Linked DNA regions of Adhaeribacter radiodurans. The protein of the gene in region 1 binds, or shares a complex with, the protein of each later gene. Links are inferred from orthologs where the notes say so. Each region holds a gene or a part of one and is shown on either strand. Other genes may lie near its edges. The genes, in order: hslU and hslV.

Region 1 (15,974 bases):
CGCTCGTGGCTAATTATTTGGTAGGCAGTTGGGCGCGCAAACTGATAGGGCTTGGCTACGAGAATGTGAGTAATTCTATCATCGGCCAGAGGCCGGACGATAAACAACACGAGCGAGGACGCTCGCGTTAGACACATTTATTTTAACTTTCTAACCATTCGACTTTACAACATTTCAACTTTAAAATCTTCCAACCAAAATAACTTTTCAACCTTTTAACTTTCCAACCATAAAACCAAAAAACTTGTAACTTGCAGCCAGTAACCTTCTGATATTATATGTCGCCTATCATTATTATCTGCATTATTGCGGCTTATTTTTGCGTATTAATTCTGATCTCCTTCCTTACCAGTAGCAAGTCTGATAACACCGATTCGTTTTTCCTGGCCAACCGGAAGTCGCCTTGGTTTGTGGTAGCTTTTGGTATGATTGGCACCTCGTTGTCTGGGGTTACCTTTATATCTATTCCGGGTATGGTAAATAAGGCCGAGTTTTCGTACCTGCAATTTGTGTTTGGGTATTTATTAGGCTATCTGGTTATTGCTACCATTTTAATGCCGTTGTACTACCGCTTAAATTTAATTTCTATTTATGCATACCTGGAGCAGCGCTTTGGTTATTGGTCGTATAAAACCGGTGCGTTTTTCTTTTTGCTGGCGCGTACCATTGGGGCGGCTTTGCGCTTGTACGTAGTGGCAGGAGTGTTGCAATTAGCCGTTTTCGATGCGTTAGGAGTTCCTTTTTACATTTCGGTGTTTATTACCATTGCGCTTATTTGGGTGTATACTTTTAGAGGCGGGATGAAAACCATTATCTGGACCGATACTTTTCAAACGCTAGCCATGCTCATCTGCGTGGGAGCCAGTATAGCCTTGATTTCGGATGAACTGAATTTATCGTTTCAGGGATTAGTAAAAACCGTAGAAGAAAGCAGCTTTTCCAAAGTATTTTTCTGGGATGTAAAAGACAGCCGTTACTTCTTGAAACAATTTTTCTCCGGCGCTTTTATTACCATTGTTATGACTGGTCTGGACCAGGACATGATGCAGAAAAATCTGAGCTGTAAAAACCTCGGCGAAGCTCAGAAAAACATGTTTACTTTTAGTATTATCCTGGTTTTAGTAAATATTTTGTTTTTATCCTTGGGAGCTTTGCTGTATATTTTTGCTCAAGCCAAAGGCATTACCTTACCCACCAAAGGCGACGATGTTTTTCCGTTTTTAGCGCTTAACTACTTTCCGGCATTTGCGGCTATAGCATTTATTCTGGGTATTGTAGCCATAACTTACGCCAGCGCCGATTCGGCTCTTACGGCGCTTACCACTTCGTTTTGCGTCGATTTTCTGGAATTTAAAAACCGGCCCGAAACCGAGCGGCAGAAGCTCAAATTCTACGTGCACATTGGTTTTTCGCTGTTGCTAATGCTGGTTATTGTCATTTTTAAAATAATTAACGACGAAAGTGTAGTAACTGCGGTATTTAAAATTGCCGGTTACACCTACGGACCTTTGTTGGGTTTATATGCTTTTGGTTTGTTTATCCGACGGAACTTACAGGATAAATTAGTTCCGGTAGTTTGCTTTTTAGCGCCTATTCTTACTTACATCATCAACATAAATTCTAAAGAATGGTTTTGGGGCTACGAGTTCGGTTTCGAAATACTAATACTAAATGGCTTTATTACTATTCTAGGCTTACTCAGTATTTCCCGTCCTGCAACGGAGGTGCTGGAGCCAGCAACTGGCGAAATGGTAAACACTTAAAAAGTAAAAACTAATTAACTAATAATTGGAATTCCGACGGTTAAAACCAGCTATCTGGTTTAGATTACCTACCTTTGCAAACGATTTATACTTACTTTGTGTTTATCAGAAAACACTACTACCAGCATAACATTATTTAATGGCGAAACGCGGATTCGGGGGAAGAAATACTAGTGCAGACGACTTAGCCTCCGGCAAAAAACCACTAACCAAAGAAAACTTTCAGAAAGGCCTTCGAATTTTTCGATACACCCTTCCTTACAAAGTTAAATTTATTATTGGGCTTATATTTCTGGCCTTATCGAGTTCTACCTTTATGGTATTCCCGGCGCTCACGGGCCAACTCGTAGATTCGGCAACAGGAGCCGCTACGGGTACAGGTATTGCTTTCCTGAAAAACATTAACCTGATTGCTCTGGGTTTATTCGGCGTAATTTTATTGCAGGGAATATTTTCCTTCTTTCGGATTTACTTTTTTGCCCAGGTAAGCGAATACGCCGTAGCCGACATTCGGCGGTCGTTATATGCTAAATTTGTGGTGTTACCTATTCCGTTTTTCGAGCAGAAACGAGTTGGCGAAATTACCAGTCGTATTACCTCCGATGTATCGCAACTGCAGGATACATTTTCTATTACGCTGGCCGAGCTGTTCCGGCAATTGGTTACTTTAATTGTAGGAGTAGTCATTATTATGGTTACATCGGTAAAATTGTCCTTATTTATGCTGGGCACTTTTCCGGTATTAGTATTACTGGCTTTTGTGTTTGGAAAAAGGATTAAAAAGCTAGCAAAAGCTACCCAGGAAGAAATTGGTAAAACCAACGTAATTGTTGAAGAAACGCTGCAAGCCATTAATGTGGTAAAAGCTTTTACGAACGAGCTTTTTGAAATTGGGCGTTATAACCGTACCTTATCTAATGCTGTAAAGAATGCTTTAAAAGCTTCTTACTTCCGGGGTGCTTTTGTTTCGTTTATTATTGTGGGCCTTTTTGGCGGTATTATTCTGGTTTTGTGGTTTGGTGCCTCACTCGTAGAAAGCGGAGAATTAACTATTGGGCAGTTAGTACAATTTATTATTTATACCACTTTTATTGGCGCTTCGGTAGGTGGTTTGGGCGATATGTACGGTAGAGTGCAAACTTCTCTGGGCGCAGCCGACCGGGTATTAGAAATATTAGACGAACCAGAAGAACCTACTAATTTAACTAACCAGATAGGGACTGCTTTAAAGGTGAGCGGAAACATTGAATACGATCAGGTTGCCTTCTCCTATCCTACCCGGCCCGATATTGCGGTGCTTAAAGATATTTCCTTTCAAATTCAGTCCGGCGAAAAAGTGGCTTTAGTGGGACCTAGTGGAGCCGGAAAATCAACCATTGTAGCTTTGCTCATGAAGTTTTACAACCTGAAAGGTGGTCAGATTTGTATTGATGGACAGGATATAAATCATATTAATTTAACCGAGTTACGCCGCAACATAGGTATTGTGCCGCAGGAGGTATTATTATTTGGCGGTACCATCCGCGAAAATATTGCCTATGGCAAGCCCGATGCTACCGAAGAAGAAATTTTACAAGCAGCTAAAAAAGCAAATGCCTATCAGTTTATACAATCGTTCCCTGAAAAACTAGAAACTGTAGTAGGCGAACGCGGTATTAAATTGTCGGGAGGTCAACGGCAACGTGTTGCTATTGCCCGGGCTATTTTAAAGAACCCTGCCATTCTTATTCTCGACGAAGCGACTAGTTCCTTAGATTCCGAGTCGGAAAAATTGGTACAGCAAGCCATGGACGAATTGATGAAAGGCCGCACCAGCATTATTATTGCGCACCGCTTATCAACCATCCGGAAAGCCGATAAAATTTTAGTAATTGAAAACGGTCAGATTGCCGAGCAAGGTACCCACGAAGAACTGTCGTTGAACGAAGCCGGCTTATACGCCAATTTGCTTCGGCTTCAGTTTGAATTAAGTTAATTATTCATCTAATTATTTAGTAATTTATTCCCCGATGTTTCTTTTCGATTTAGCAAAGAGGCAGCGGGGTATTTAATTTTAGTCATCTTTAATTTAGGTAACCACCCTTTTTAAAATTACTTCGGTTGAATGGTAGGTTTTTCTTATTTTTACGGATAGCATTTATTTACCAAACCAATAAACTGTTTATATGAAAAAATTTATTACAGGTAGTGCAGCTGTTATTTTAGCTTTTTTCCTTTCTACCGGTGTTACCTTTGCTCAATTAGAAACTCCTCAAGCTAGTCCGCTAGCCACCGTTACTCAAAAAGTTGGCCTTACTACTATTTCAGTGGAATATTCCCGTCCCAGTGCCAGAGGACGTAAGGTTTTTGGCGGTATTCGGCCATTTGGGCAGGCTTGGCGGACGGGTGCCAACGGAACTACTAAAATTACTTTTAAAGACGATGTAACGGTACAAGGCAACAAAGTACCGGCCGGTGAATACGCTCTTTATACCATTCCGAATGAAAATGAATGGACAATAGTAATAAACAAAAATTTAACTCTGGGCGGCAATACCGAAGGGTATAAAACCACTGAAGATGTGACTCGTTTTACTGTAAAGCCTATAAGACTGACCAATAGAACCGAAACATTTACTATTAATTTCTCTGACTTAACCCCGGCAACCGCTAACGTGGAATTACTGTGGGAAAATACCTCGGTTAAATTTAAAGTAGTAACCGAAGTAGAAAGCAAAGTAATGAAGCAAATTCAGGATCAGGTAATTAATGGTCAAAACGTGAGCGCTGATATGTACGCTGCCGCCGCCAGCTATTACTACGAAAACAACAAGGATAATAATTTGGCCTTACAATGGATGAAAAAAGCCAACGAAAAAGATCCAAAATTCTGGAACATGCACACGCAAGCTAAAATCCAGGCCCGGGCCAAAGATTTTAAAGGTGCTACTGCCTCTGCCCAAAAATCCATAGAATTAGCTAAAGCCGCCAAAAACGACGATTACGTACGGATGAACGAGCAAGTTATTGCCGAGTGGGCAAAAGCAAAGTAACTTGGAGTGTATCCACTTCAAATAGTAAATTGATAAAAGAATTTAATTATTGCATTAAAGAAAAAGCCGCTGAATACATCAGCGGCTTTTTTTTAGTCTTTTAATAAAATTAAATTATACCCATTAGTAAGAAGTAGTTGCTCTAATAGACTTTGATATTGTTCTTTGGAGTCTTTGCAAGGCTCCAAAGAAAACCCTTAGTACCAAACAAAATCTATGGTACTTTTTGATACGATTTTATATTATAAAATATACTGGCTTAGATCACGGTTTTTAACCATGTTGGTCAAGCGCTCATCTACCATTTCGGGGGTAATCAGAATGTGCGCATTCGCCCCGATTTTATCGGGCACATCAAATAATATTTCGTTGAGTAGTTGACTCACTACCGTTTGCAGCCGACGTGCGCCAATATTTTCTACCTCGGCATTTACTTCAAAAGCAATTTCGGCAATTTTGTGCAAGGCATCGTCGGAAAAAGTAAGTTCTACGTCTTCGGCTTGCAACAACGCTTCGTACTGCTTGGTTAAAGCATTTTTAGGAAATTTAAGAATCCGGTAAAAGTCTTCTTTGGTTAAACTTTGCAATTCTACCCGAATTGGAAAACGGCCCTGTAATTCCGGAATTAAATCGGATGGTTTGGCAACGTGAAAAGCACCGGCAGCCACAAACAAAATATGATCAGTTTTAATTACGCCGTACTTGGTATTTACGGTACTACCTTCTACAATAGGCAATAAATCGCGTTGCACTCCTTCGCGGCTTACATCCGGTCCACCGCCGCCTTTGTTACTGGCCGAAGCAATTTTATCTATTTCATCAATAAAAATTACCCCCGCATTTTCCGCTTTCCGAATGGCTTCTTCTTTTACTTCGTCCATGTCGATCAGCTTCACGGCTTCTTCTTCCAGTAATATTTTACGGGCTTCGGCAATCGTTACTTTCCGTTTGCGGGTTTTCTTGGGCATCATGCCGCTAATCATTTCCTGAATATTCATCATGGAAGCTTCGTCGATGCCGGGACCTAATACCCCTACTCCAGTAGAACTGTTTTGCTGCACTTTAATTTCAATTTTCCGCTCATCGAGTTCCCCATTGCGGATTTTAACCCTAAACTTCTCGCGGGTACGTTCATTTAGCTCCTGGTCGTTATCCGGCATTGTACCTTCATTAGCGGACGTAGCAAAGCCCGCGTAAGGTTTAGTTGGGGTTGGTGTAGTGGTAATAGGCGGAATTAACGCATCCAGAATGATATCTTCTACTACCTGGGCAGCCTGCACTTTTACTTCTTCTTTGCGGCGCATTTTCACCATATTCACCGATTGTTCTACCAAATCACGAACCATACTTTCCACATCGCGGCCTACGTAACCTACTTCGGTAAATTTAGAGGCTTCTACTTTGGTAAAAGGAGCATCGGCAATACTGGCCAGCCGACGGGCAATTTCAGTTTTACCTACTCCGGTAGCGCCAATCATTAATATATTATTGGGTACAATTTCGTTTTGCATGTCTGGGTCAGCGTGCATGCGGCGCCAGCGATTGCGTAAAGCAATAGCAACATTCCGCTTGGCATCATGTTGCCCGATAATGTATTTATCTAGTTCGGTTACAATTTGAACCGGCGTTAAATAATGGGAGGTATCTAGCATATTAAGATCAATATGGATTGCCTATAAGGGCAAAAATTTGAATTTTATCAGATTATAAACAATAGTAAAAAGAATTTCATACGATTAAAAGAAAAATAAGCCCGATTATACCCGCGACTTTTTTCTAAAAACCTGGGAAACCTGCGTAACAACCGTTAATGTATTGCTTGCTCCTGCTACGTGGTAATAAGCCCGGGTAAAAGCTAACTCAAACGCTTTTATTCGTATAGCGGTACCTAAAGAAAAGCCTGCTCCGCCGGCTTTTGTTTCCAGGCGCAACTCCCGGTTACGCAAATGGTTATATCCCAACATAACGCTAAAGTTCTTACTTAGTATAAATTGCCCGCCAACAACAAAATGACGGGCCAGTTTATCGCCAAATGTTTTCTGCTGGGAGCCGGAATTAAAACTTCCGGTTTGGGTAGTATCCTGGTAGCTGATATCAAATTGCTGCAAGTGGTGGGCTGTAATGGAAAACTGCAAGGGCATGTGTTCGGGCTTGTAGGTCATACCAATTTGCGCATCGAAGGGCATGCTTTCCCGCGGGCCGCCAGCAAAGGTTTTTATTTGGTAACCAATATTTTTGAGCACCAAACCTACGTAAAAATCTTTATCCGAATGTTTATACACGCCCCCTAGGTCTATTAAAGCCGCCGAAGACTTGTACTCGGCAATGCCCGATAAAGCAAATTTTAGGGTAGCGCCTAAAGTAAATGGCTTTATAACCGAAGCATGGGTTACACTTACTACGTAATCGTGCACCGAAAACGTACCAGTTGCCTGACCAGTTGGGTCGGTTTGCGTAAAATCACCGTAACTTAAATACTGCACTCCTGCTCCCCACTGGCCATACTTCGTATGGTCTATAGCATAAAACACCGAGCTTAAAGAAATATCAGCCAGGTAATCGGAGTAACTTAAGGCCAAGTGCTTTTGCATTCCTGATTGCAAAAGTGCCGGGTTTGCCTGCATCATAGTGGCATCTGAACTCGGCGATGAAAGGTTTACCCCACCCAGAGCCGCTAACCGGGCACCCGCTTGCAAATCTAAAAAATCAAAAGTATGCCGGCCACCAATCTGCGCCTCGGCTCTAAATGCATTTATCAGAAAAAAAAATATTAAAATGGCCTTTACTTTTATTAATTGCATGCACTCCAGATTTCGGCCATTTCTCCTTTTTTAAGCAACAACCGAAATAGGTGACACTGTTTCTGAAACATCGAGCTGAAGCGGTTTTTCTACTTTCTCGTTCAGCAAAGCAATTTTAAGCACTTCCGAGGCTTTATCTACAAAATGAATTTGTAAATCCTTAATGTAGTCGGCCGGAATTTCGTTAATATCTTTCCGGTTTTTCTGGCATAGAATCACATCTTTAATGCCTGCCCGTTTAGCTGCCAGTATTTTTTCTTTAATACCACCAACCGGTAAAACTTTACCCCGCAAAGTAATTTCGCCGGTCATGGCCAGGTGCGAACGTATTTTGCGTTGCGTAAATACCGAAGCAATAGAAGTAAATATAGCAATACCCGCCGATGGACCATCTTTTGGCACGGCGCCTTCCGGAAAGTGAATATGTAAATCGTACTGATCGAAAATCCGGTAGTCAATATCCAGATCGGAGGCATGCGCTTTTAAGTAAGAAAGAGCCGTAATAGCCGATTCTTTCATTACATCGCCCAGTTGACCGGATAAAGTTAATTTTCCTTTGCCCCTACTCAGGATAGATTCAATAAATAAAATATCGCCGCCCACCGAGGTCCAGGCCAAGCCGGTAACTACCCCAGCCGTGTCGTTATCTTGGTACATTTCCTTATCAAAAATTTCTGGTCCCAGAATCTTTACCACATCGGCGGGATCAATTACTTTTTTAAATTCTTCTTCCAGGGCTTTAGCTTTGGCAATGTTGCGGGTAACCGCACCAATCTTTCTTTCTAAGCTTCGAACACCTGATTCCCGGGTATAATCCTCAATAATTTTTTGAATGGCCGCCGTTGAAAAAGTTACATCTTTGGGCTCCAGGCCGTGTTCGGCTTTTTGCTTCGGAACCAAATGTTTTTTAGCAATTTCTATTTTTTCCTCGATGGTATATCCGGTAATATCAATAATTTCCATACGGTCGCGCAATGCCGGTTGAATGGTATCCAGCGCATTAGCCGTGGCAATGAATAATACTTTAGAAAGATCGTACTCTACTTCCAGGTAATTATCCACGAACGTACTGTTCTGTTCCGGATCGAGTACTTCGAGTAAAGCCGATGAAGGATCGCCGCGGAAATCAGAACTAATTTTATCAATTTCGTCGAGAACAATTACCGGGTTAGCCGACCCTATTTTCTTTATCTGGCTCACAATTTTACCTGGCATGGCGCCCACGTATGTTTTCCGATGGCCCCGGATTTCGGCTTCGTCGCGCACGCCACCCAATGACATCCTGACATATTTACGACCTAGCGATTTAGCTATGGAACGCCCCAGCGAAGTTTTCCCAACTCCCGGAGGACCATACAAGCATAAAATAGGCGCTTTCATGTCGTTCTTGAGTTTTAGAACGGCTAAATACTCAATAATGCGTTCTTTTACTTTCTCCAGACCGTAATGATCAGCGTCCAGAATTTTTTTAGTACGCTTTAAATTAAAATTATCTTTCGTGTATTCGCCCCAGGGCAGATCCAGCAGAAATTCCACGTAATTAACCGAAACCGGATATTCAGCAGCAGCTGGGTTTAGCCGCGCTAATTTTTCTACTTCTTTCTGAAAATGTTTGGCAACTGCTTCCGGCCATTTTTTCTTTTTAGCGGCTTCCCGGAAACGTTCAATTTCCTGATCCGGACCATCAAACCCGAGTTCGTCTTGCAGTACTTTTATTTGCTGGCGCAGAAAATAATCGCGTTGCTGCTGGTCAATATCGGTGTGTACCTTTGTATGAATTTCGTGCTTAATTTCCAGTAGTTGTATCTCGCGTAGCATGAGTTGCAGCAAGGTAGTGCCGCGCTCTACCCCATCGTTAATTTCGAGCAACGATTGTTTTTGCTGCACTTCTACGTTTATGTTCGACGACAGGAAATGCGTTAAAAAACTGGGAGAATCAATATTATCTAAAGCTACCTGCGCCTCCTGCGGAATTTCTGGATTGAGTTTCAGCATTTTAGCGGCGGCATCTTTTAACGATTGCACCAAAGCTTTTACTTCTTTGCTGGGCTTAGCCGGAAAAGATTCGGGACAGTAACTTACTTTAGCCGTTAAAAAAGGCAATTCCTGAATTACCTCCTGGATTTGAAAACGTGTTTGTCCTTGAATAATAATGGTAGTGTTACCATCGGGCAACACCAGCATTTTTAAGATTTTAGCCATGGTACCTACGGTATATAAATCATCGCGCGTAGGATCATCGCTGTTGGTATTCTTTTGAGCTATCACGCCCACAATTTTGTTACTCCGGTAGGCTTTCCGCACCAGCCGGATTGATTTTTTACGGGTGACTGTAATGGGCAATACCACTCCCGGAAATAAAACGGTATTACGCACAGGTAATATGGGTAATACTTCAGGCACTTTTTTATTGTTAAATTCACCGTTTTCAGGTTCAGTGGTAATAATGGAAATCATTTCTTCATTATCATCGCTCATTAAATCGGTGAGAAACAATTGCTGAAGAATAGTAGCGGAGTTATAGTTCATAGCGTACAGGGCCGCGCCAAATTGACAGCGGCTGGCGAAGTAATTCGTTATTTTTAATCAATATAAGTATTTGTCAACTCCTATGCCAATACAAGCGCTGCCATTTTTCAAAACTTCAGATAAAAAGTATTTTCAATTGGCCTTTTCTGTATTTAGTTAATTTAAAACCAAGATTAACCGGTATATTTTATTTAAACGAAAAAAATTTTAAATAAGGAGAAGTAAAATTAAATTTAAATATAGTCAGTACGGGTACTCTTACTATTGGTAAAAATGTTAATCAGATAAATTAAATTGTATTATTTAGAAAGTGTAAAGAAGCCTTTTCTTGGAATAAGTGCCTGATTTATTGTAGTTCTTGCAGTTTTGAAATATTTTAAGGTATATTTGAATTGTCGAATATCCTCTCGGATAATGCTGATTTGGTTGTATGCGTCGTTTTCTTTTAGTTAGCTTATTTTTAGCCTTACTTTTTAACACTCTGGAACCACTAAAAGCGCAGACTAAACTTTCGCTTAAAAGAAAAGTAGTAAACGACAGTATTCAGCATCAAGGGCAGCCAAAAGCCGAAGTAGCTATTGATTTCCCGAATATCAATAAAATTCCGTACTACCAAGACCGGGGTAAACTTAGAGAAATAAACCGGTTGGAACGTCGGCGCGACTACAATAAAGCCTTGCCTCTACTGCAGGAATACGTAAATAATTTCGGAATTGAGAATTTTTACCGGAATACACCCATGCTTTGGCGTCTGGCTCAATTATATGAGCGTAAAAACGATATGGCGCACGCGAAAGGTTATTACCGCCTTGCTATAAAACACCATCGCTCTGATATTGAAAAAGTTAAGCTATACTACGACTCCCTGGAAGCAAAAACGAAATCGTTTTACGTACCATTAAATTATTATTACGAACTCGTAGAATACCGGAAAGCTGTTAATACTTTTCAACCCCCCAAAGGAGTATACACTAACATGGGGCCGGATATTAACTCTAAGTACGAAGACTACGGCCCTACTATAAACGCCAATACCGAACGTTTAATTTTTACTTCGCGTCGCAACCGCGGGCCTTCCATTAACTCGGGATACAACGAAGATTTATTTTACGCCGAAAATAATAATGGCACCTGGAACCAGGCTAAGTCGTTTGGGAAACCCATTAATAGCGTATACAACGAGGGCTCTGCTTGCCTCAGCAAAGATGGCCAAACTTTGTATTTTGCCCGTTGCGACTGCCCCGACTCTTTTGGCAACTGTGATTTATACACGGCTAAAAAAATGAAAAACGGTACCTGGGGCAACATTAAAAACTTGGGTTTACAGGTAAATAGTCCTTCCTGGGATTCGCAACCTGCCCTTTCGCAGAACGAAGATACCTTGTACTTTGCCTCCGACCGTTTGGGTGGTTTTGGCACTTCTGATATTTACTTTACTTTTAAACAAAAAAATGGCCGCTGGGCACCCGCCCAGAACATGGGCCCGGTAATAAACACCCGCGAAAACGAGGTAAGTCCGTTCTTTCATCCTAAATACCAGGTACTTTATTTTAGTTCGAGGGGGCAATTACTCAACAACGGCGACTACGATATTTATAAAACTTACCGCGTTAACGGGCGCTGGCAAGAACCGCGTAACATTGGCCCGCTCGTAAACGGCAAAGGCAGCGAATATTACTTTACCATCGACGGTAAATCGGAAAATTTGTATTATGCCCGTTCTGAGGAAAATGATTTAAAAAACTTGGATTTGTTTTCCTTTCCCTTGCCCATGGAAGCACATCCGCTGGCCGTAACCCGACTCGAAGGCACCTTACTAGATTCTGTTACGAATAAACCCCTGACCGGCATTGTATCGGTTATTGATCTTACCAGCGGCATTGAAGTAGCTTCTAAGTACATCCGGAAAGACGGCTCCTTTGATTTTGATTTAATCGACCAAAGCCGCTATATGCTTTTAATTCAAAGCCCGGATTTTTTTAGCGTAGAGAAAGAGATTGACTTAAAGCAGGATACTATTTTTAAGATTATGACTACGGCTATTGATTATAAAATACCGCTCATTTTCAAAAATATTGAATTCGACGAAGGAAGATCCAATATAAAACCTGTTATGGAGCCTATTCTTGACCGGATTGTTTTATTTATGGCCGATCACCCAACGTTTAAACTTAAAATTGGCGGCCACACCGATAGCAGCGGGGATGTTGACTTTAATACCGAACTTTCGCAAAAAAGGGCTGATTCTATAAAAAAATACATTGAGCAAAAAGGCAAAATCCCCGAAGGCCGCATTGAGGCGTGGGGCTACGGCAGTTCGGAACAATTACGCGAAGAAATAACTGAAGAAGATCGCCGCATTAACCGCCGCGTAGAATTTAAGTTAATAAAACCAGAACCCGCCAACCTAAAGGAGTAAATTTTACTCTTTAATTTTTTGTGTGTACAAATTTTTAATCTGGCTTATATAAGCTCTTTCTAATTCTGAGCGGCCTCAGAACTTGGAACTTGCGGATTAGGTAAATCGGCCAGAATGCGCTGCGCGATTTTGCTTAGATTGTCCCGCACAATTTTATTAATTTCATTCACATTTGAGACGTACGGTATTTTTACTTTATTGCCCGCAATTAGCTCACCTTGAGAATCGAAGATGGTATAATGAACTAGAAATTCACGAATAAAATTTTGAGTGGTTCGGTCGATGCAATTCGTGTAATCCGTGTGAATTTCGAACTGGTTTATGAAAATGTAATAATCCAGGTTATAACGTTGGTTAAAGTGTCGGTAAAAATCCGGCGATTTTACTTTTACCCCGTAATACTTTTCGCCTTCGGCCGCCACACTCGCCTCCTCGGGGCTTGGGCTTGCTAAACCAGCTTTCTCCTTTTGCTTCCGGAACCAGGATTCGGGGCCGCTAAAAAAAGATTTTTGTTTTCGGGGTACGAGATGAAAGCGTGAGGTAGTAACATCCTGATAGCTGTAAGCCAAAGATTTATAAGCATTTTTTAATTCTTCGGAGGTAGGTGAATGATTTCCGTCGAGTAAATTAATTATTTCAAAACCGTTTGGGTCCAGAAAAGCATTCAGGCGGGAGCGGAAAATATACCGGATATTTTGCTTAGGCAAATCCGATTGTCGGGCAATATCTTCGTCGGCATCCGAAAAATACAAGTAAGGATCAAACGGAATTACCAATACCCGTTGCATCATTTTATCCGAACCCGCCCCTTCTTCCGGTTCTTCGTACGCCGATTGAGTAGTGGTTGATTTTTCTACCGCTTGCCCAGAAATCTCAGGTGAATGACTAGGTCTTTGTTCCGGTATAACTTTTTCAGATGGCGGAGCTACCTGGATTAAGGTATCCAGATCCGTAGTGTTTATTGCTAATGATTCAGCGGCAATCCGGATAAGTTTACCAATTGGCAGATCTGAGCCATTCCATTTTATTAAAGAATCTACCGGGATCTGGTATTTTTTAGATAAGCTGTAATACGTATCACCGGGTTGTACCTGGTGCACATTTTTAATCGATTCCAGCTTTTCTTTTTTACTAAAAACATTGGTATCGGGAGGAAGAGTAGTTTGTGCCCAGCCAGAGAAACTATTGCTTAACAATAGCCAGAAAACCAACCCAATCCACCCAACCAATCGTTTTATCATCCTTATTTTACTAATGAATCCGGCAACAACCGGTAATAAATATCATTACCAAAGGCAAATATCATTAAGCCAATTAATAGAACCATACCCACTAATTGCGCTTTTTCTAAAAATTTATCTGATGGTTTTTGCCCGGTTACCATTTCGTAAGTTAGGAACATAACATGACCACCATCTAAGGCCGGAATGGGCAGAAAATTCATGAAAGCCAGAATAATGGATAATACACCCGTTAAAGTCCAAAACTTAAACCAATCAAAAGTACTGCCATAGGTTTGGGCAATCATTATCGGGCCACCTAAAGACTTTGACGACATTTCGCCGGAAACTAATTTTTTAAGGCCTTTCATGTGGGTCACTAACACAGAAAATGCCTGCTCCGTACCTTTGGGAATAGAGTTTAAAAATGAAAAATAGCGCGTGTTATAATTTATAAGAATGTTCGGGTAAAAGCCCAAAGTACCCTCTTTTTCAATTGTAGTTTTAGCAGTTAAAAACTGATTTCCCCGCTGAATTCCTAAAGTAACCGGTTTTTCTGCTCTCGCGGCTAAAGCAGCTTGTAGTTCATGGAAATAGTGAATAGGCTGATTATCTATTTGAACAATCCGGTCTCCGGGCTGTAATTTAGCTTTGGCGGCTGCCGTGTTTTTCTCCACCCTTGCTACTGTAAAAGGTATTCTGGGTTCAGCAAAGCGTTGTTGTCTCTGCTTATTTTTAGGGGCAGATATAGTTTCAATTAAGTTAGCCGGTATTTTAACATCTACTAACTGACCATTGCGATTAACAGTATAATAACTGTTAGAACCCATTAAAGCATCTATATCATATATTTCTTCGAACTCCTTAATTGTCTTACCATTTACTTTTACTATTTTATCGCCATCTCTTAATCCCATTTTCCGGCCATCTTCGTTCACTACAATCCCGTATTTGGCTTCTGAGATTGACAGATAACTTTCTCCATAGATATAAATAAGAAAAATGAATATAAAAATACCAGTGATAACGTTCACGATAATTCCACCCATCATTACAATCAGGCGCTGCCAAGCGGGCTTAGAACGGAATTCGTAAGGTTTAGGAGGTTCGGCCATAGTAGCCGTATCCATCGACTCATCAATCATTCCGGAAATTTTAACAAATCCGCCGAGTGGTACTGCTCCAATCATGTATTCCGTTTCGCCAATTTGCTTACTGAGTATTTTAGGCGGAAATCCAATGGCGTATTTTTCAACGCGCATGCCAAACCACTTGGCTGATAGCATATGTCCTAATTCGTGTAATCCAACTAAAATTGTTAGGCCTAGAATTAACTGACCCACCATTATTAATGCTTCCATTAAAAAAATAAAAATTTAAAATTTAGAGTTAAAAATCAGAAATAGATTTTTCTATTTATTCTTTACTACCTGCACTCAGATTACCACAGAAATTAGTTATTCTTTTATAAATTCCTGAGCTACCCGCCTGGTTTCCTGGTCGGTGGCAATGTAATCGGAAAGTGCCGGTCCGGCAATATACGCAACTTTTGCCAGACAGCTTTCGATTATGTCCGACATCTGCAAAAAACCTATCTTATTGTGCAGAAAAGCATTCACTACAACTTCGTTAGCGGCATTCAAGATGCAGGGTGCGTTACCGCCCCGCTCCATTGCCGAAAATGCCAGGGCCAGGTTACGGAACGTCTCTAAATCGGGCTTCTCAAAAGTAAGCTGCGGATAATCCATGAAGCTAAAACGCGGAAAGCTGTTTTTTAGTCTGTACGGATAACTTAAGGCGTATTGAATAGGTAATTTCATGTCGGGCAAACCTAGTTGCGCTTTTAAAGAACCGTCTTTAAATTGTACCAGCGAATGCACAATGGATTGCGGATGAACAATTACCTCGATCTGGCTATTTGTTAAATCAAACAACCATTTAGCTTCAATTACTTCCAGGCCTTTGTTCATGAGCGAGGCCGAATCAATAGTAATTTTAGCCCCCATCTCCCAGTTAGGATGCTTTAATGCCTGTTCCCTGGTTACGGAACTCAAGTATTGACGGTCTTTGCCCCGGAAAGGGCCACCTGAAGCAGTTAAAATTACTTTTTCGATTGGATTATGAAATTCACCGGTTAAACACTGAAAAATAGCGCTGTGTTCGGAGTCTACTGGGTAAATACTAACGCCTTTATCGCGGGCTAATTCTGT
Region 2 (15,918 bases), 1.9 Mb from region 1 along the record:
AAAGCATTAATGTTGGAAATAAAAATTTGTACGGATTCAATTTGGCTAAGAACAATAAAGCCTTTCACAAACAGAAAAACTCCTAAGCCCATTCGTACAAAATCAAACCAGGCAGGATAATGCGTAGAGGCCCAGTTTTCAATTTTTTGAGTAATTTCCATAGCACTTTAATTTAAAGTAATTAAACTACTGATCCATTTGAAATTAAACCTCTCGGTGAGTACGCATGTAATGGTCAATAGACCACCGGCCGGAATCGAAAATGAAGAATACAATCAATAAGCAGAGTGTTAATGCCGAAACCCACCATTCGGTATTAATGGATCCGTATTCTAAACCGGGTCGTACAAAAAGTACTGCTCCCACCAGAATAGGAAGTTGGAATAAAACAGCAAGTCGGGTTACCAGGCCCATCGCAATGAGTAAACCACCTACTAAATGCGCAAAAGCAATGTAGTGCGCAAACCAAAAAGAAGACCAGTCCATGTTAATGTTAATCAACAACCTTTCTAACACGGCGATGTCGCTGATAAATATCAGCCCTTTGACGAAGAGGAAGATTCCGAGACCAAATCGGATAAAGTCGAGCCAAATGGGATGATGCCGATCGGCCCACAGCTCAATTTTGTGCGTTACTTCCATAATCCTAATGATTTTAAAGCGTCTAACCAAATATACGATTTAAAATGACACTAAGACTAAGTTATTGAAACAAAGTTACTTGCTCTTGAAAGGAGATTGCTGTCGGTACAATTGAAAAAAATCAGCGTTTTCTTCGCTTTTAGTAAATATTTCTAATATGCCTGGGCCGTTATTCCAAAAATTAGCTAGGTTTTCGGTCAATTGCTGCAAGTTTTCGCAAGGGTAATATTTTAAATTAAACTCCTGTGCTGTTAATTGGGCGTTTAGACCTTGGTATGTTTCGAAGAATTCTGCTAGTTCCGGTTGCTGGCGCGGTCCATCAATCAGCCTAAAAATGCCGCCAGCGTGGTTATTTAAAAGAATAATACGCAAGTTATTCGGCAAGTAATTATGCCATAACCCATTGCGGTCATAAAAAAATGCTAAATCTCCGGTTACTAAAGTAACTATTTGATGAGTGCTAAGCGCACTGCCTACTGCGGTGCTGGTGCAACCATCAATGCCGCTGGTACCTCTGTTTGCAAATACACTAATATTTTGTTCGGGTTTTAACCCGATTATATTCGCGTACCGCACGGCCATGCTATTAGCTACATGTAAAATACTGTTATCCGGTAAGTGCTGTAAGATCCGGGCAAATGCAGTAAATTCATTAAAATAGTTTTGGCCTAGAAACGCTTGCAGATAATCAGCCGCTAATTCTTCCTGCGTTCGCCATTCTGTTTGGTAGCTTTTATTAACGGTTTCTTTATTAGTTGATGCTTGCGTAAAAAAGCTTTGCGGAGCACACCTAATTATGCGCGTAAGCGACTGAAAAGGATCGGCGGCGGTACCGGCAGGTTGCAAGTGCCAATGTTCCCGGGCCGGGAAATCTCTTAAAAATAATTTTAAGTTCTTCGAGATATTAGATAAACCAAATGAAATTAATAAATCTGGTTGTAAATCATCTGCTTTTTTTGTGCTTTCCCCGTTTAAGAAAACATCGTGGTATCGGATAGCCTCGGGTAAAGTATGCTGGTTACTAATAATATCCGCCACCATTACTGCCCCTGTTGCGCGAACAAAAGATTGTAAACCAGCTTGCGTAGCTGTTTCTTTTGCTTGTTGTCCGGCTACAACTAAGATTTTAGAAAAATTTAGTAATTCTTTTTGCAGTTGGTCTTGTTGCGCTTTGGTTAAAGCATAGGCATTGTGCCATTCTTTTATAACTTTTACTTCCGGATTAAACGCCATTGTTTCGCCGGGTTTGGGATAAAACGGTTCCCGCAAAGGCACGTTTACCTGCACCGGACCCGGTGGGTAAGCTTTAGTTTCCAGAATAGCTTCAGAAAGTATCCGTTGTGCAAACCAATTAGCGTCCGGATGTTGCGTATCTACGGGGAAAGTAAAACTACGCTTAATATGTGCCCCATAAATGTTTTCCTGCCGGATCGTCTGACCATCCAGTTGATCAATCCATTCGAAGGGGCGGTCGGCGGTAAAAACCAGTAAGGGTACTTGTTGGTAAAAAGCTTCGGCAATAGCTGGACCATAATTTAAAACGGCCGTACCCGAGGTACATACCAAAGCCACCGGTTGGTGCGTAGTTAAGGCTATGCCTAATCCTATAAAAGCAGCTGCCCGTTCGTCGCTGATGGTTCGTACCTGAATTTTTGGGTGCCGGACAAAGGCCAAAGTTAAAGGCGCACAGCGCGAGCCGGGCGAGAGAATAACATTTTTAATGCCGTGCTGGGCGCAAATTTCAGCAATATCAAAAACAGCTTGTAAGTTCATGAGGGTTGAATACGGAAAACTTGCCGCATGGTGTCCATTTTCATACGGGTTTCCATCCATTCTTTATCGGGTTCCGACTCCGTGGTAATACCGGCTCCGGCATATGTAAGCGCTACTTGCTCTAAAAATTGGGTGCAACGCAGGTTTACGTAAATATTAGATTCGCCGTTAATATTTACCGGACCAAGAAAACCGCTAAAATACGCCCGATCATACCTTTCTTTTTGCAGAATAAAAGCAGTGGCGGGTTCTTTGGGCATGCCGCAAACGGCCGAGGTTGGATGAAGAAGCTGTAACATTTGAGTACCTAAAGTTGGAAAAGTTTCCTCATTCATATTCACGGTAAAATCGGTACGCAAGTGCATTAAATTACCTGCTACTACCGTGCGCGGACCTGTTTCCTGGTACTCCCGGAGGCGAATGCTTTTAAAACAATTAAGAATATAGCGCTCCACCATAGATTGCTCTTCAATTTCTTTTTGCTGCCACATGGCCTTGGCCGGATTACTACCCGGCGTTAAGGGTTGCGTACCAGCCAAGGCTACGGTTTTAAAAATTTTATTGGAGGAAACCTGCACCAATATTTCCGGCGAAGCGCCCATCCAGGTACCAGTATCCGGAATAGAAACCAGGGAAGTAAAAGCATTTGGGTAAGTTTCCTGCAACTTAATAAAAGTATCTACCACGTCAAATCCGGCAGAAAGCTCAGTGACCCGAACCCGCGATAACACCACTTTTTCCATTAAGCCGGCTTCAATAGCCTTAATTCCTTCTTCCACTAATTGCTTAAACTCGCATTCGGGGGTTTGATGCGGCTTCACTTTCCGACTAACATGCCAGTTATTCGCTGAAGCACTTTCTTTAATTTTAGCAAAGTAATCTTGCAATCGTTGCACCAAGGCTACATAATCCGGATTTTCGTTTAACTTAAAGTTAAACTTTAACTTCGCCAATAAACTGCTGTACGTAATATCTGCTTTTATAAATTGCGCCGGATATTTTTCGGAAACCTGAAAAGGATAAAAAGCAAAACCTGAAGTGCCTGATTCGAGCTGGGGTACTTCGCAAGAAGTTTGGGCAGGGCGTAAAGAAACGCATAATTTAATTTCGCTATTGCTGCCGGGTAAACGCCAAACCGCTACAGGTAACTGAAACCGGATAGCTGTTGCAAATAAAGCTTTTAATATGACTTTGTAATCGCCTTCTAAGTTCACTCAGTTTATAATATTTCTTTTAACTCACTATTAGAAGTACCAGACCTAATTAAACTTTTGATAGAATAAGTAGTTGTTCGTTGCTGGTTTAGTAAATTTTAAATGCTTCCCAACTTACTTTACATATAAATCTTAACTAATTTCATCGAAGTACTTAATAATTAATACCTCTGCTTTGTTCATTCTCTGTCTTTTACAAAACCTAACAAAACTCTAATTAAACTAGCTTTTTACTTTTTATTGTAGTAGGATATTTATACTTAATTTTTCAATATTCAGCAATTTTTATCCATTCGCCCGGTCTAAAACGGCCAAAGTTAAACGGCTCACACAAACTAAATCGCCGTTGTTATTAGTAATGCGAATATCCCAAACATGCGTTTTTTTGCCTATATGCACGGCAGCAGCTTTGCCGTAAACAAATCCATTCCGCACACTTTTTAAATGATTCGCATTTATTTCAATACCAACACAAGCTTGTTTCTCCGAATCTACTTGCATTAAACCGGCCACACTACCCAACGTTTCGGCCAGAGCAGCAGAAGCTCCCCCGTGTAAAAGACCCATTGGTTGATGCGTGCGATGGTCTACGGGCATTTTGCCGCATAAATAATCTTCCCCAATTTCGGTAAACTCCATACCCAGGTGTCCGCCTAAGGTATTCTGGTTCCAACTATTCAATATTTCGAGCGTATAATCAGCTTTTTTCATTCTTTTTCGATTCGCTTTCTAACTGATATTATTCGTATTTTGCGCCAAACAAAAGTAGATTAAAATTGAGTATCAAAAAAGTTTACTTACTTCGTCACGGCCAAACTGATTATAATCTGCAAGGTATTATTCAGGGAAGCGGAGTCGATTCCTCGTTAAATGCAACCGGCCGACAGCAAGCTGATCTTTTCTTCCAATGCTATAAACACGTAGCTTTCGATAAAGTTTATACCTCCGTACTCCAACGCAGTATTCAATCCGTACAAGGTTTTATAGATTTAGGAATTCCGCACGAAACGCATGCGGGTTTAAACGAAATCTGCTGGGGCACCCGCGAAGGTACCCGCGTTACCCCGGAAGAAGACGCGTATTATTTTGATGTATTGCAAAAATGGCAAGATGGAGATATTACTCTGCGGATTGATGGGGGAGAAAGCCCGCAAGACGTGGCCGACCGGCAGCAAAATTTTTTAGATGTTTTACTTTCCAGACCCGAAGAACAAACCGTTTTAATTTGCATGCACGGCCGGGCCATGCGCATTTTATTATGCAAATTGCTTAATTACCCGCTGCACTGCATGGATTTATTTGAACACCATAATTTGTGCTTGTACCTTTTACAGTATACGGGTAGTATGTTTAGCGTTCACCGGCACATGGATATTGAGCATTTAAGACCCATGTTTTGAATTAACCTGTGAACCATTGTTCATAGTCCCTAGTCGGGAATTCCTAAACCAAAATACCAGAACTAATAAGGATAAGAGTTTTTTGAATGGGATTTAGGTGAATATTTAAATTTTTAATTCTTTTACCACTTCCTATAACCTGCTGACTTTGGACCAGCAACCATGGACTATCGACTATCAACCAAATAAACTTTGATAAAAATAATTTTCAATCTATTTTTGAACATTCAAAACAAAACAAAATATGGCCGAAGTTATAAAAATGCCGAAGATGAGTGACACAATGACCGAAGGGGTGATTGCATCGTGGCTTAAAAAAGTGGGTGATACCGTAAAATCAGGAGATATTTTAGCCGAAGTGGAAACGGACAAAGCCACTATGGAACTAGAATCATACGAAGATGGCACACTGCTCTTCGTGGGGCCAAAAGAGAAAGATTCCGTTCCGGTGGATGGCATTTTAGCAATAATCGGAAAACAAAACGAAGATATATCTGGCCTGTTAAGTGAAATTCAGGGTGGTGGCAGTGCCCCTAAAGCCGCTGAACAACCCGTCGCACCGGCTGCTACTCCGGCCGATAAACCGGCTCCAGCACCTGCTGCCGCTGCTCCAGCCGCACCAGCGCCATCTAGTGCGCCGGTAAATGCCTCGGTAATTACCATGCCAAAGATGAGCGACACCATGACGGAAGGTACCATTGCCAACTGGCTCAAAAAAGTAGGTGATAAAGTAAAATCCGGTGATATTTTAGCCGAAGTAGAAACCGATAAAGCCACCATGGAGCTGGAGTCGTACGAAGACGGCACGTTGCTTTATGTGGGCGTAGAAGCCGGTAGTTCGGTGGCAGTAGATGGCGTAATTGCTATTATCGGCGAAGAAGGAGCAGATTACCAACAATTACTAAATGGAGGCAACGGCGGAGCGGCGGGAGCTCAACCTACACCTGGCCAGAACCTAAACCAGGCAGATGAGCAGGTAGAAAATGCACAAACTGATACCCAGATTAATAATAGTACCCCCTCAGGATCCAATCCAAATGTTAACGTTCCTGGTCAAGGCCTAAACGGGCAATCGTCTCAGGCTTCTGCGGCAAATACCGGTGGTCGAATTTTTGCTTCCCCATTAGCTAAAAAAATTGCCGAAGAAAAAGGAATTGATTTAGCTCAGGTAAAAGGAAGTGGCGATAACGGGCGTATTGTAGTAAAAGATGTAGAATCGTTTACTCCAGCCGCTGCGCCTGCAGCTCCTGCAGCAGCAACAACAGCTGCTCCGGCACCGGCAGCTAAGCCTCAACCGGTAGCAGCCAGCGCTCCGAGCCAGGATTACGAAGAGGTACCTGTTTCGCAAATGCGTAAAGTTATTGCCAAGCGTTTAAGCGAAAGCTTATTTACAGCACCGCATTTTTACCTCACCATGGAAATTGACATGGACAAAGCAATTGAAACACGCAATGCTTTAAATGAGGTAAGTCCAATTAAAATATCCTTCAACGATTTAGTAATTAAGGCTGCCGCTGCCGCCTTACGTTCTCATCCAGCCGTTAACTCGTCTTGGTTAGGTGATAAAATCCGGTTTAATAAACAAATAAATATTGGGGTTGCTATGGCCGTAGAAGAAGGTTTATTAGTACCCGTTGTGCGCCAGGCCGATCAGAAAAGCTTATCGCAGATTGCCGGCGAAGTAAAAGATTTTAGCGGTAAAGCCAAATCCAAAAAGTTACAACCTGCTGATTGGGAAGGAAACACCTTTACCATTTCGAACTTAGGTATGTTTGGTATCGAAGAATTTACCGCCATTATTAATCCGCCGGATGCTTGTATAATGGCCGTGGGAGGTATTAAACAAACTCCGGTTGTAAAAAATGGCCAAGTGGTACCGGGCAACGTAATGAAAGTAACTTTATCTTGCGACCACCGGGTAGTAGATGGAGCAGTTGGCTCGGCTTTCTTGCAAACCTTCAAGAAACTATTAGAAGACCCTATCCGAATTCTGGTATAATAGTAAAATTTAAATGCATAAAAAAGCCCTTCAATTTGAAGGGCTTTTTTATGCATTTAATGTCAGAAATGAGTTTAAGCAACTCCGAACCTTTCTTTAATATCGCGTATAGTAGCTTTGAAGAATTACGAATTTATGAATATTGAAATTATCTCGGGTTCGCCGCGTCCGGACAGTGTTACTTTTCGGGTAGCTCAATACCTGCACAATTTATTTGCAGCTAAAACCAATTACCACATTGGGTTAATAGATGTGCGGGAGCATGCCTTCGGGTTGCTGCAGCGGGTAATTGTATCCGTAGAAAAAGCTCCCGAAGCACATAAAGCCATTGCGGAAAGAATGTTCGCCGCCGATGCTTTTATTTTAGTTACCCCTGAATACAACGGCAGTTATTCACCGGCATTAAAAAATTTGCTCGATCATTTTCCTAAACAAATGCATAAACCATTTGGCATTGTTACCGCTTCTAAAGGCGCTATGGGCGGTATGCGGGCCAGTCAGCAAATGCAGTTGCTTATTAATGCCTTGTTTGGAATTGGTTCGCCGTATATGTTGGTTATTCCTTTTGTCGATAAAAAACTAGATGCCGAAGGAAATTTACTCGATGGTAGCTTTCAGAGTAATATTGATACTTTTGTGCACGAGTATTTATGGCTTGCAGAAAGAATTTGTAAAAACAATAAGTAAGTTTTACAATTGCTCATAAATGTATAAACCAACTTATAGAAACAGATAACCAAAAACTCTATGGTTATAACTTATTGTAAGTAAAACCAGCCTCCAGCCGAAATATTAAAAGCTACTAAACCTACTTCCCGGCTATAATATATTTCACTAAACGAAATGGGATTAGGTACATTATTACCGTAAATATGCAGTACGTTTTTATAGGTTATACCATTTAAAGTAATTTCTATTAAGTACTGGTCGCGCCAATCGTTGGTTATATATAACTTTGAAACACTATTAAACATCGCATCCACATTTTTAGCGGGCGGTTGCTTGTAATAAGAGTTTATTTTTACTAAAACTTCCTGCGTGAGAATTATATTTAATTGAAAAGCGGTATCAGCCTGGTTAATTAAGATAGATTCAGCAGATTCAATCTGGTAATCGCCGCAAACTTTATCGTGGCCAACTTCCCGGCGATTTAATTTTCTTACCTTAAAAGTAATCGAATCCTGGTTTTCGTTCTTAAATGTAACTTCTTGATTTAACTGGTAAGGAGCCCACGCCTTTATGGTTTCATTTAAATTTAAGTCATTATTAGAGCAACACGCGCTCAGTAGCATTACCAATAAACTCAGGAAAGAATGGTATACATTTATTTTTTTGCTATTTATCACACAAAAAGTAATTTTAAACAGGTAATCGCTTCGGGTAATAACCCAATAATTTATTAATGTACTAGTTTAGGCCAACGAGCAAAGCGCGCTTTTGAATCTGAAAGCATTAGCTAAAGTATTTCGGTGTAAATTTATTTATTTCTAGCCTGGCCAAGCGTTGCTGGCAGGAATGTCCAAAAAATAACCATGTATTTCTACATTATTTAAATAGCTTTGCGCTTTCATTGTAAACCTAGCTTTGGCCATAAAGAAAACCAAATCCCCGGTTTAGAAGTTGTAAGTATTAAAATACATTTTAAAACTGAACATGGCGCTCGAAAAAATAAGATCCACCACCGTTTTAGGAATAGTTCATAATGGCCAGGTAGCTCTAGGGGCTGATGGCCAGGCTAGTATGGGTAATACCATTGCCAAAAGTAACGTAAAAAAAATCCGAAAACTGCTCGACGGTAAAATAGTAACGGGCTTTGCCGGCTCTACGGCCGATGCTTTTACTTTGCTGGAACGCTTCGAAGAAAAATTAAATGCCTACAACCAGAACATGAAGCGGGCCGCCATTGAACTCGCTAAAGATTGGCGCACCGACCGGTATTTGCGCCGCCTGGAAGCCATGATGGTAGTAGCTAACAAAGACGAACTTCTGGTAATTTCAGGTACCGGCGATGTTCTGGAACCTGATAACCAAATTGCTGCAATTGGCTCAGGCAGTATGTACGCTCAAGCGGCGGCAACTGCCCTTAAGAAACATGCCCCACATTTAACCGCCGAAGAAATGGTACGCGAAGGTTTATCCATTGCGGCCGATATTTGCGTATTTACCAATCATAATTTAATTATTGAAAAACCAGCCGGATAATTGAATTAAAACCGACTATTTGTAGTTTGACCAATAGTTTAAAAAGAAGCTGAAGTAGTATAACTTACTAAAAGCTTGTTCTAAATATCAGTAAATTATAAAAAGCTATCGCACAGAATGAAGGTAACGGAATTCCTTAAAAATCAATACAGACATTTTAACGCCGCTGCATTAATAGATGCGGCCGAAGGTTATAAAACGCATTTGGCTAACGGCAATAAAATGCTGGTAACTTTAGCCGGTGCTATGAGTACCGCCGAACTGGGTATTAGCTTGGCCGAGATGATCCGCCAGGATAAGATTCACGCTATTAGCTGTACGGGAGCTAACCTGGAAGAAGATATTTTTAATTTGGTGGCGCACGACTTTTATGAGCGCATTCCTCATTACCGCGACTTAACTGCCCAGGACGAAGAAAATTTACTAAATCGGCACATGAACCGCGTAACGGATACTTGTATTCCGGAAATGGAAGCCATGCGCCGCATCGAAAACACTGTACTTAAGTTTTGGGAAAAAGCCGATCAGGAAGGAAAAGCTTATTTTCCGCACGAGTTCTTTTACCAGATTTTACTCTCCGGCGATTTAGAGCAGTACTACCAAATCGACCCGAAAAACTCCTGGATGTTAGAAGCTGCCAAGAAAAACCTGCCCATTTTTGTGCCGGGCTGGGAAGATTCTACCTTAGGTAATATTTATGCCGGTCACGTAATAAGCGGCGACATCAAAAACGTACATACCATGAAAACCGGTATTCAGTACATGATGCAGTTAGCAGAATGGTATACCCAAACTGCAAAAGAAGAATCTACTATTGGCTTTTTCCAGATTGGAGGCGGTATTGCCGGCGATTTCCCAATTTGCGTAGTACCTATGCTGCACCAGGATTTACAACGCACCGGAGTTCCTTTGTGGGGTTATTTTGCCCAGATTTCTGATTCTACTACCAGTTACGGTTCTTACTCCGGAGCTGTACCGAACGAAAAAATTACCTGGGGTAAGTTAGGCAAAGAAACACCTAAATACATTATTGAATCGGATGCTACCATTGTGGCACCTTTAATCTTTGCCATCGTATTGGATTTATAATATTAAAAATATAGTATATTTAAAGCCGGAGCTTGCAAAAGTTTCCGGCTTTTTAATTAATATTGCATAAATTATATATTTAATAATATTAATATATATTATGCAACGCATATTTACTTTTATTATATGGGTAAGCTTCTTGCTTTTGTTTATTCCCTTTAAATCCTTTAGTCAAAAAAACTTTACTCAAGCTTACTTGATTTTACCTTCTCAGGATTCGGTGCAAGGTTTGATTGATGATCAAAATTGGGGCAAAAACCCGAAAGTGATCTCTTTTAAGAAAGACGAAAGCTCCGTTGTTCAAAAATACAAACCAAGTGATATTCTAGGATTTGGTTTACGTTTGGGTGAACAGTACAGCAGCCAAATTGTATTGGTTGATAAATCTCCGACTGATCTTGCTTCTCTCCTTGAGGTTTCTGAACAAACCAGCAACTTTATAGTCCAGGATACGGTTTTCCTTACTCAATTAGTGAAGGGTTACACCAACTTATATTATTTAAAAGATGAAAATGCCAAAGTGCATTTTTATGCGCAAAAACTTAATAATCCTATTACCGAGCTAATACAGGCAAAATCTATTACTAATGTAAAAGGCAAGTATCTAGTAGTTACTTCTGACACCTATAAGAGCCAACTAATTAATTTATTAGCTGACTGTTTAGCCTTACATTCCGAAATCAATAAAGTAAATTTCCGGCAAAACGATCTTATTCATCTCATAGAAAAGTATAATAATTTAAAATCAGGTGTTACCAACCAAATAACGCCAATTAAATCTGAAGCAAATATTTTGTTTGGTTTGGTGGCGGGAGTTAGCCAGACTAATCTAACTTTTTCTGGGCAATACACCAATTCCAAATTAGTAGATAATAAGTTTGAAACAACAGTAAACTATATTTTGGGATTACATCTGGATTTTATAATGGATCGTAACCGAAGAAAATGGTCAATGCACAACGAATTAGCCTGGAAACCTTATAAAACCCAAGCATCTTACGAATTTACTAAATCGGCGGATAATTATGAAAAAGGCATCTATAAATTGGGTTTTGGTTACGTGGGAGTAGCTAATCTGCTCCGTTATACCTGGCCCTTAGCCCATTTAAAACCATTCATTAACGCTGGCATTGCTCAAAATATAGCTTTAACAAGCGTAAATAGCCATAATAAAACTACGCACTTTTACGCTCCAGATCAGGAAAGTACAACCGCAGTTTTAGCCGACTATAGAAAGTATGAGCAAGCGCTGGTAGTTGGTGCGGGAGTTACATCTAACCGGATTAGCGGTGAAATACGCCTGGAAAAAGGTAATGGAATGTCGGCTTATACAGCCCTAAAATCATCCAAACAAATGATACAAGTTTTACTTTCTTACCGATTAAATTAAGAATCAATAAACTTGAACGGTAATACATGTAAGAAAAGTAAATAGTCCCAAAAAGTAGATTTAGTGTTTAGATTAAATTTCCGGGAAGCCGCTTGTTTGAACCGGTCTAATCTCAATCCTTCTCTTAAAATCATAGAAATTCCCTGTAATCTTACCCAAGATTATATATAAGCCTAATTGAACCAATTTAGTAATTTCCAATTATAATCCGCTGAATAAAAGCACTTTCATATCAGTAATCATGTTTAAAAAATTTACTCATTTCACTTGGGTAAGCCTCTTGGTATTGGTTTTATCAAACACTGCCTACGCTCAAAAAAATTATGTGAAAGGCTATATAATTCTGCCTTCTCAAGATACTCTTTCGGGATTGATTGATGATCAAAATTGGGAACGCAATCCTGATTTTATTTATTTTAAGAAAAATATAGAAAGCGAGAAGCAGCGGTTCGGAATTAGCCAAATTATGGGATTTGGTGCTGAAACAGGCAATTCATATCGTAGAAGTGTTGTACAGGTAGATGCTACTCCCACCCGAGTGGAAGAACTATTGCTTATAGCTAAACCTAAGATAAGAACGGACACTGTATTTCTGCAGGAACTGGTAAAAGGCAACGTTAACTTATACCACTTAAGCGATGCCAATCATAAAACTCACTTCTTCATTCAGATTAAAAATAATGCTATTAAAGAGTTAATTCAACGAAATTATTTGGTTACTAAAAATCGACAACAATTTTTAGGCACCTATAATCAATATAAAGATCAGTTGCAGTATACCTATCTTACTGAATGTGCGTCGCTTGTACCTTTAATTAAGAATACCACCTATACAAAATTTGCTTTAACAACCTTGATTGAAAAATATAACACTTGCTTAAATCCGGTAAGTGAAGCTGAATTTAAAACTGCTCTGGATAAGCATGAGCTAAAATTTAATATTGTAGCCGGAGCCAATAGTACCCGATACACCTTCAAAGGAGAAAGAAACAAGTATTTAACGGATACTAAGTTTGATTGGCAATCTAACCCGATGGTTGGATTAGCTTTTCAGGTTTTATTGCCTCAAAACCGCCAAAAGTGGTCGATTTATAATGAAGTAACCTGGAAGAAAAACTACACGAAGAGCAAATACCGATTAAAAGACGGTTTTACGGACGAGAGTGGTACTGTTACAATTAAGGCGGATTATATAGGTTTAAGTTCGCTGGTGCGCTATTCCTGGATGAACCCAAACTACCAGCCTTTTCTAAATGCAGGCATTACCTTCAACAGATTGTTAAATCTAGATACTCGAGTACAAACAGTAGCAAAACATAGTACTTACAACGAAGTTAAAGATGCACCACTTATAACAGACCCCCGCAACTTTGAGGTAGGGGTAGTAGCAGGTGCCGGTATTAAAGTTAAAAAAGTTACGGCTGAACTTAGGCTGGAAAAAGGTAGTGGATTTTTAATTTACCAGAAATTATCCGTTGATAAAAATATGCTCCTGTTTTTGCTAAGCTATCAAATAAAGTAAACAGAAGATATTCTTGGTATTTCTTTATAAAATACTAAAATTTTAACGTTATAAAGCTGTTGTATGTTACTATGCTATTATGAGGAAAATTCAGCTTATTATATTAAATAGGGACAAGTTTATTAAATATACTCAAAGGGATAAAAATACAAGAAAGGTGCTTCTCGTTTCTAATTAATTACCACTGGTTTAGAGGTAAACAAGTAGGTAGTATCTTGCCGGAATTGGTTGTTTTCGCTTCGTAAAATACTAAAATTGTTAAGTTCAATATCCCAGTTATACGTTCGTTTATTTAAGTAACTTATTATCTCAGGCAATATTTTAGGGGTAGTATCGCGGAGCGCCAAGGAGATATGCGGCACCCAATTATCCGGATCATAAAAATTTATGGTATTTCTACTGAATGTCCGGATGCCCCGGTATAGTTCGGCATGAACCTGGTTAAAACCATCGGCCCGAATAACGGGCACAAACACAACCGGATGTTCCCCCGGAAAAATACCTAAACCAGTAGTTTTTACCCGAACGGAATTGGTTTGCCCGGCAGCTTCGCTTAAGTAAGTTTTTAACTGTGCCAGCTTCTCTACTTCACAAATTAGCCAGGTAATATGCGGATCGGCCGTAATCTTTACTCCTCTTAAACCGAAGATCCTTTCCAGATCGTCGATTATCCCGTTCACAATTTTAGAATGCTCCGCATCAAGTAAGGAAACAACCGCTACCATCATTTATTTTTAACCTGCAAACGAGAGAAAGCAGGCATTCGTTGTGTTAGTTTTAAGTGTTATTAGATAGAATAAAATAGAAAGTTACTAAACCACGTAGTTTTTACATTTTGTTTTTGTTTAATCACTAAGTAAATCTCCTAAGAAGGACGCAAAATTTGTAAGTTTCAACTTTAGAACTTTTTAACCTTCTGAGCTTATATTCTTTAGACTTGCAACTTGCTGTAGCCTTACTTACCTTTGCGTTTTTTATTTCTACAATTCATGATTTCTATTAATAATCTCGATTTTCATTTTGGTAGCCGCACCCTCTACGAAGATGCCAATTTACACATTAAACCGAAAGATAAAATTGGGTTAATTGGCCTAAATGGTACGGGTAAATCTACGCTGCTGCGCGTGTTGGTAGGGGAGTATAAGCCTGATAATGGAACCATCCAGATGAGTCGCGAAACTACTTTGGGCTTTTTAAATCAGGACTTATTGTCGTACCAAACAGAGGATAGTATATTACTGGTAGCTATGCAGGCTTTTGAAGAAGCCTTGGTGTTGCAAAAGAAGATCGAGGACGTTTTACACGAATTTGAAACAGACTACCGCGACGAACTGGTAGATGTTTTAGCCAAACTGCAGGAGCAATTTGAAGCCTTAGACGGCTATAACATTCAAAATAAAGCCGAAGAAATTTTAGAAGGATTAGGTTTTAGCACCGAGGATTTGCAAAAACCCCTAAAAACTTTTTCGGGTGGCTGGCGCATGCGGGTAATGTTGGCTAAAATTTTATTGCAAAAACCATCTTTGCTGCTGTTAGATGAGCCTACTAACCACCTGGATTTACCTTCGATTAAATGGCTCGAAAATTATCTGGAAAACTATGAAGGATCGGTTATAATTGTTTCCCACGACCGGGAATTTTTAGATAAAACTACTAATACCACCGTTGAAGTAGCGCAGCAAAAATTAAACTTATACGCGGGTAATTACTCTTTTTACCTCGAAGAAAAAGAACTTCGCAACGAAATCCAGAAAGGCGCTTTTGAAAACCAGCAATCTCAAATACGGCAGGCCGAGCGGTTTATTGAGCGGTTTAAAGCCAAAGCCTCGAAAGCCAAACAAGCCCAGAGCCGCGCGAAAATGCTCGATAAATTAGAACGGATTGAAGATGTAGCCAGCGATGCACCAAAAGTAAATTTTAAATTTCAGTTTAACGTACAACCAGGCCGTCATATTCTACGCCTGGAACACATGAGCAAAAGCTACGGCGACAAGGTTATTTTCCGGGACACGCACGTAAACATTGAACGGGGCGATAAAATTGCTTTAATTGGGGCTAACGGTAAAGGTAAATCTACGCTTTTACGCATTATTGCCGGCGATGAAGCAATTAATGGCAAGCGCCAACTCGGGCACAATGTAATTATGTCTTTTTACGCGCAGCACCAGTTAGAATCTTTACACGTAGATAACGAAATTCTTCAAGAACTGATAGAAGCTGGTAGCAAGCGTAACGAAATGGAATTACGCGGCATATTAGGTTCTTTCTTGTTTACGGGTGATGCAGTATTTAAAAAAATAAAAGTATTATCCGGAGGAGAAAAATCGCGGGTTGCTTTAGCTAAAACCCTTATTTCGGAAGCTAATTTTTTGCTGCTCGATGAGCCTACCAACCACTTGGATATGCAATCGGTTAATATTCTGATCCAGGCTTTGGAACAGTACGAAGGTACTTTTGTGGTAATTTCCCACGACCGTTACTTCGTCGAAAATGTGGCAAATAAGATTTGGTACATCGAAGATTATCAGCTAAAACAATACCCCGGCACTTACCACGAATACGAATATTGGCAGGAACAACGCGATAAGAACAACCGGAAAACGGGAGATAAAATAGAAAAGCCCACCGCAACTAAGCCGGAACCAATTAAAACTTCAACTACATCGGCCAACACTGCCGCTTTGCAG

What was found.
Region 2: the proteins of hslU (region 1) and hslV are in contact, whole or in part, in a solved structure (PDB 1G4A), measured with the Escherichia coli proteins. The link is inferred for Adhaeribacter radiodurans from one-to-one orthologs.

What each region holds. Positions count from the first base shown.
Region 1 is NZ_CP055153.1:4,536,677-4,552,650, forward strand. Bases 4,243-7,050 are described here. They hold hslU (ATP-dependent protease ATPase subunit HslU), read right to left. Parts: upstream 6,448-7,050; coding sequence 5,038-6,447; downstream 4,243-5,037. Other genes in these bases: HUW48_RS18155 (DUF2911 domain-containing protein), read left to right, coding at 4,243-4,795; porQ (type IX secretion system protein PorQ), read right to left, coding at 6,553-7,050. In the rest of the region: HUW48_RS18140 (hypothetical protein), read right to left, coding at 1-137; HUW48_RS18145 (sodium:solute symporter), read left to right, coding at 279-1,763; HUW48_RS18150 (ABC transporter ATP-binding protein), read left to right, coding at 1,903-3,738; more of HUW48_RS18155, read left to right, coding at 3,929-4,242; more of porQ, read right to left, coding at 7,051-7,596; lon (endopeptidase La), read right to left, coding at 7,627-10,125; HUW48_RS18175 (OmpA family protein), read left to right, coding at 10,556-12,544; HUW48_RS18180 (LysM peptidoglycan-binding domain-containing protein), read right to left, coding at 12,604-13,785; RIP metalloprotease RseP, read right to left, coding at 13,788-15,125; HUW48_RS18190 (1-deoxy-D-xylulose-5-phosphate reductoisomerase), read right to left, coding at 15,222-15,974. UniProt on the Escherichia coli protein: ATPase subunit of a proteasome-like degradation complex; this subunit has chaperone activity. The binding of ATP and its subsequent hydrolysis by HslU are essential for unfolding of protein substrates subsequently hydrolyzed by HslV.
Region 2 is NZ_CP055153.1:2,655,978-2,671,895, reverse strand. Bases 7,704-10,455 are described here. They hold hslV (ATP-dependent protease subunit HslV), read left to right. Parts: upstream 7,704-8,681; coding sequence 8,682-9,230; downstream 9,231-10,455. Other genes in these bases: HUW48_RS11015 (outer membrane beta-barrel protein), read left to right, coding at 10,420-10,455; HUW48_RS11020 (deoxyhypusine synthase family protein), read left to right, coding at 9,348-10,319; HUW48_RS11030 (hypothetical protein), read right to left, coding at 7,787-8,374; HUW48_RS11035 (NADPH-dependent FMN reductase), read left to right, coding at 7,704-7,715. Also shown: HUW48_RS11070 (DoxX family protein), read right to left, coding at 1-161; HUW48_RS11065 (DoxX family protein), read right to left, coding at 205-642; menD (2-succinyl-5-enolpyruvyl-6-hydroxy-3-cyclohexene-1-carboxylic-acid synthase), read right to left, coding at 718-2,415; HUW48_RS11055 (chorismate-binding protein), read right to left, coding at 2,412-3,629; HUW48_RS11050 (hotdog fold thioesterase), read right to left, coding at 3,915-4,340; HUW48_RS11045 (histidine phosphatase family protein), read left to right, coding at 4,406-5,029; HUW48_RS11040 (pyruvate dehydrogenase complex dihydrolipoamide acetyltransferase), read left to right, coding at 5,274-7,028; more of HUW48_RS11035, read left to right, coding at 7,146-7,703; more of HUW48_RS11015, read left to right, coding at 10,456-11,709; HUW48_RS11010 (porin family protein), read left to right, coding at 11,951-13,231; HUW48_RS11005 (2'-5' RNA ligase family protein), read right to left, coding at 13,402-13,959; HUW48_RS11000 (ABC-F family ATP-binding cassette domain-containing protein), read left to right, coding at 14,221-15,918. UniProt on the Escherichia coli protein: Protease subunit of a proteasome-like degradation complex believed to be a general protein degrading machinery. The complex has been shown to be involved in the specific degradation of heat shock induced transcription factors such as RpoH and SulA.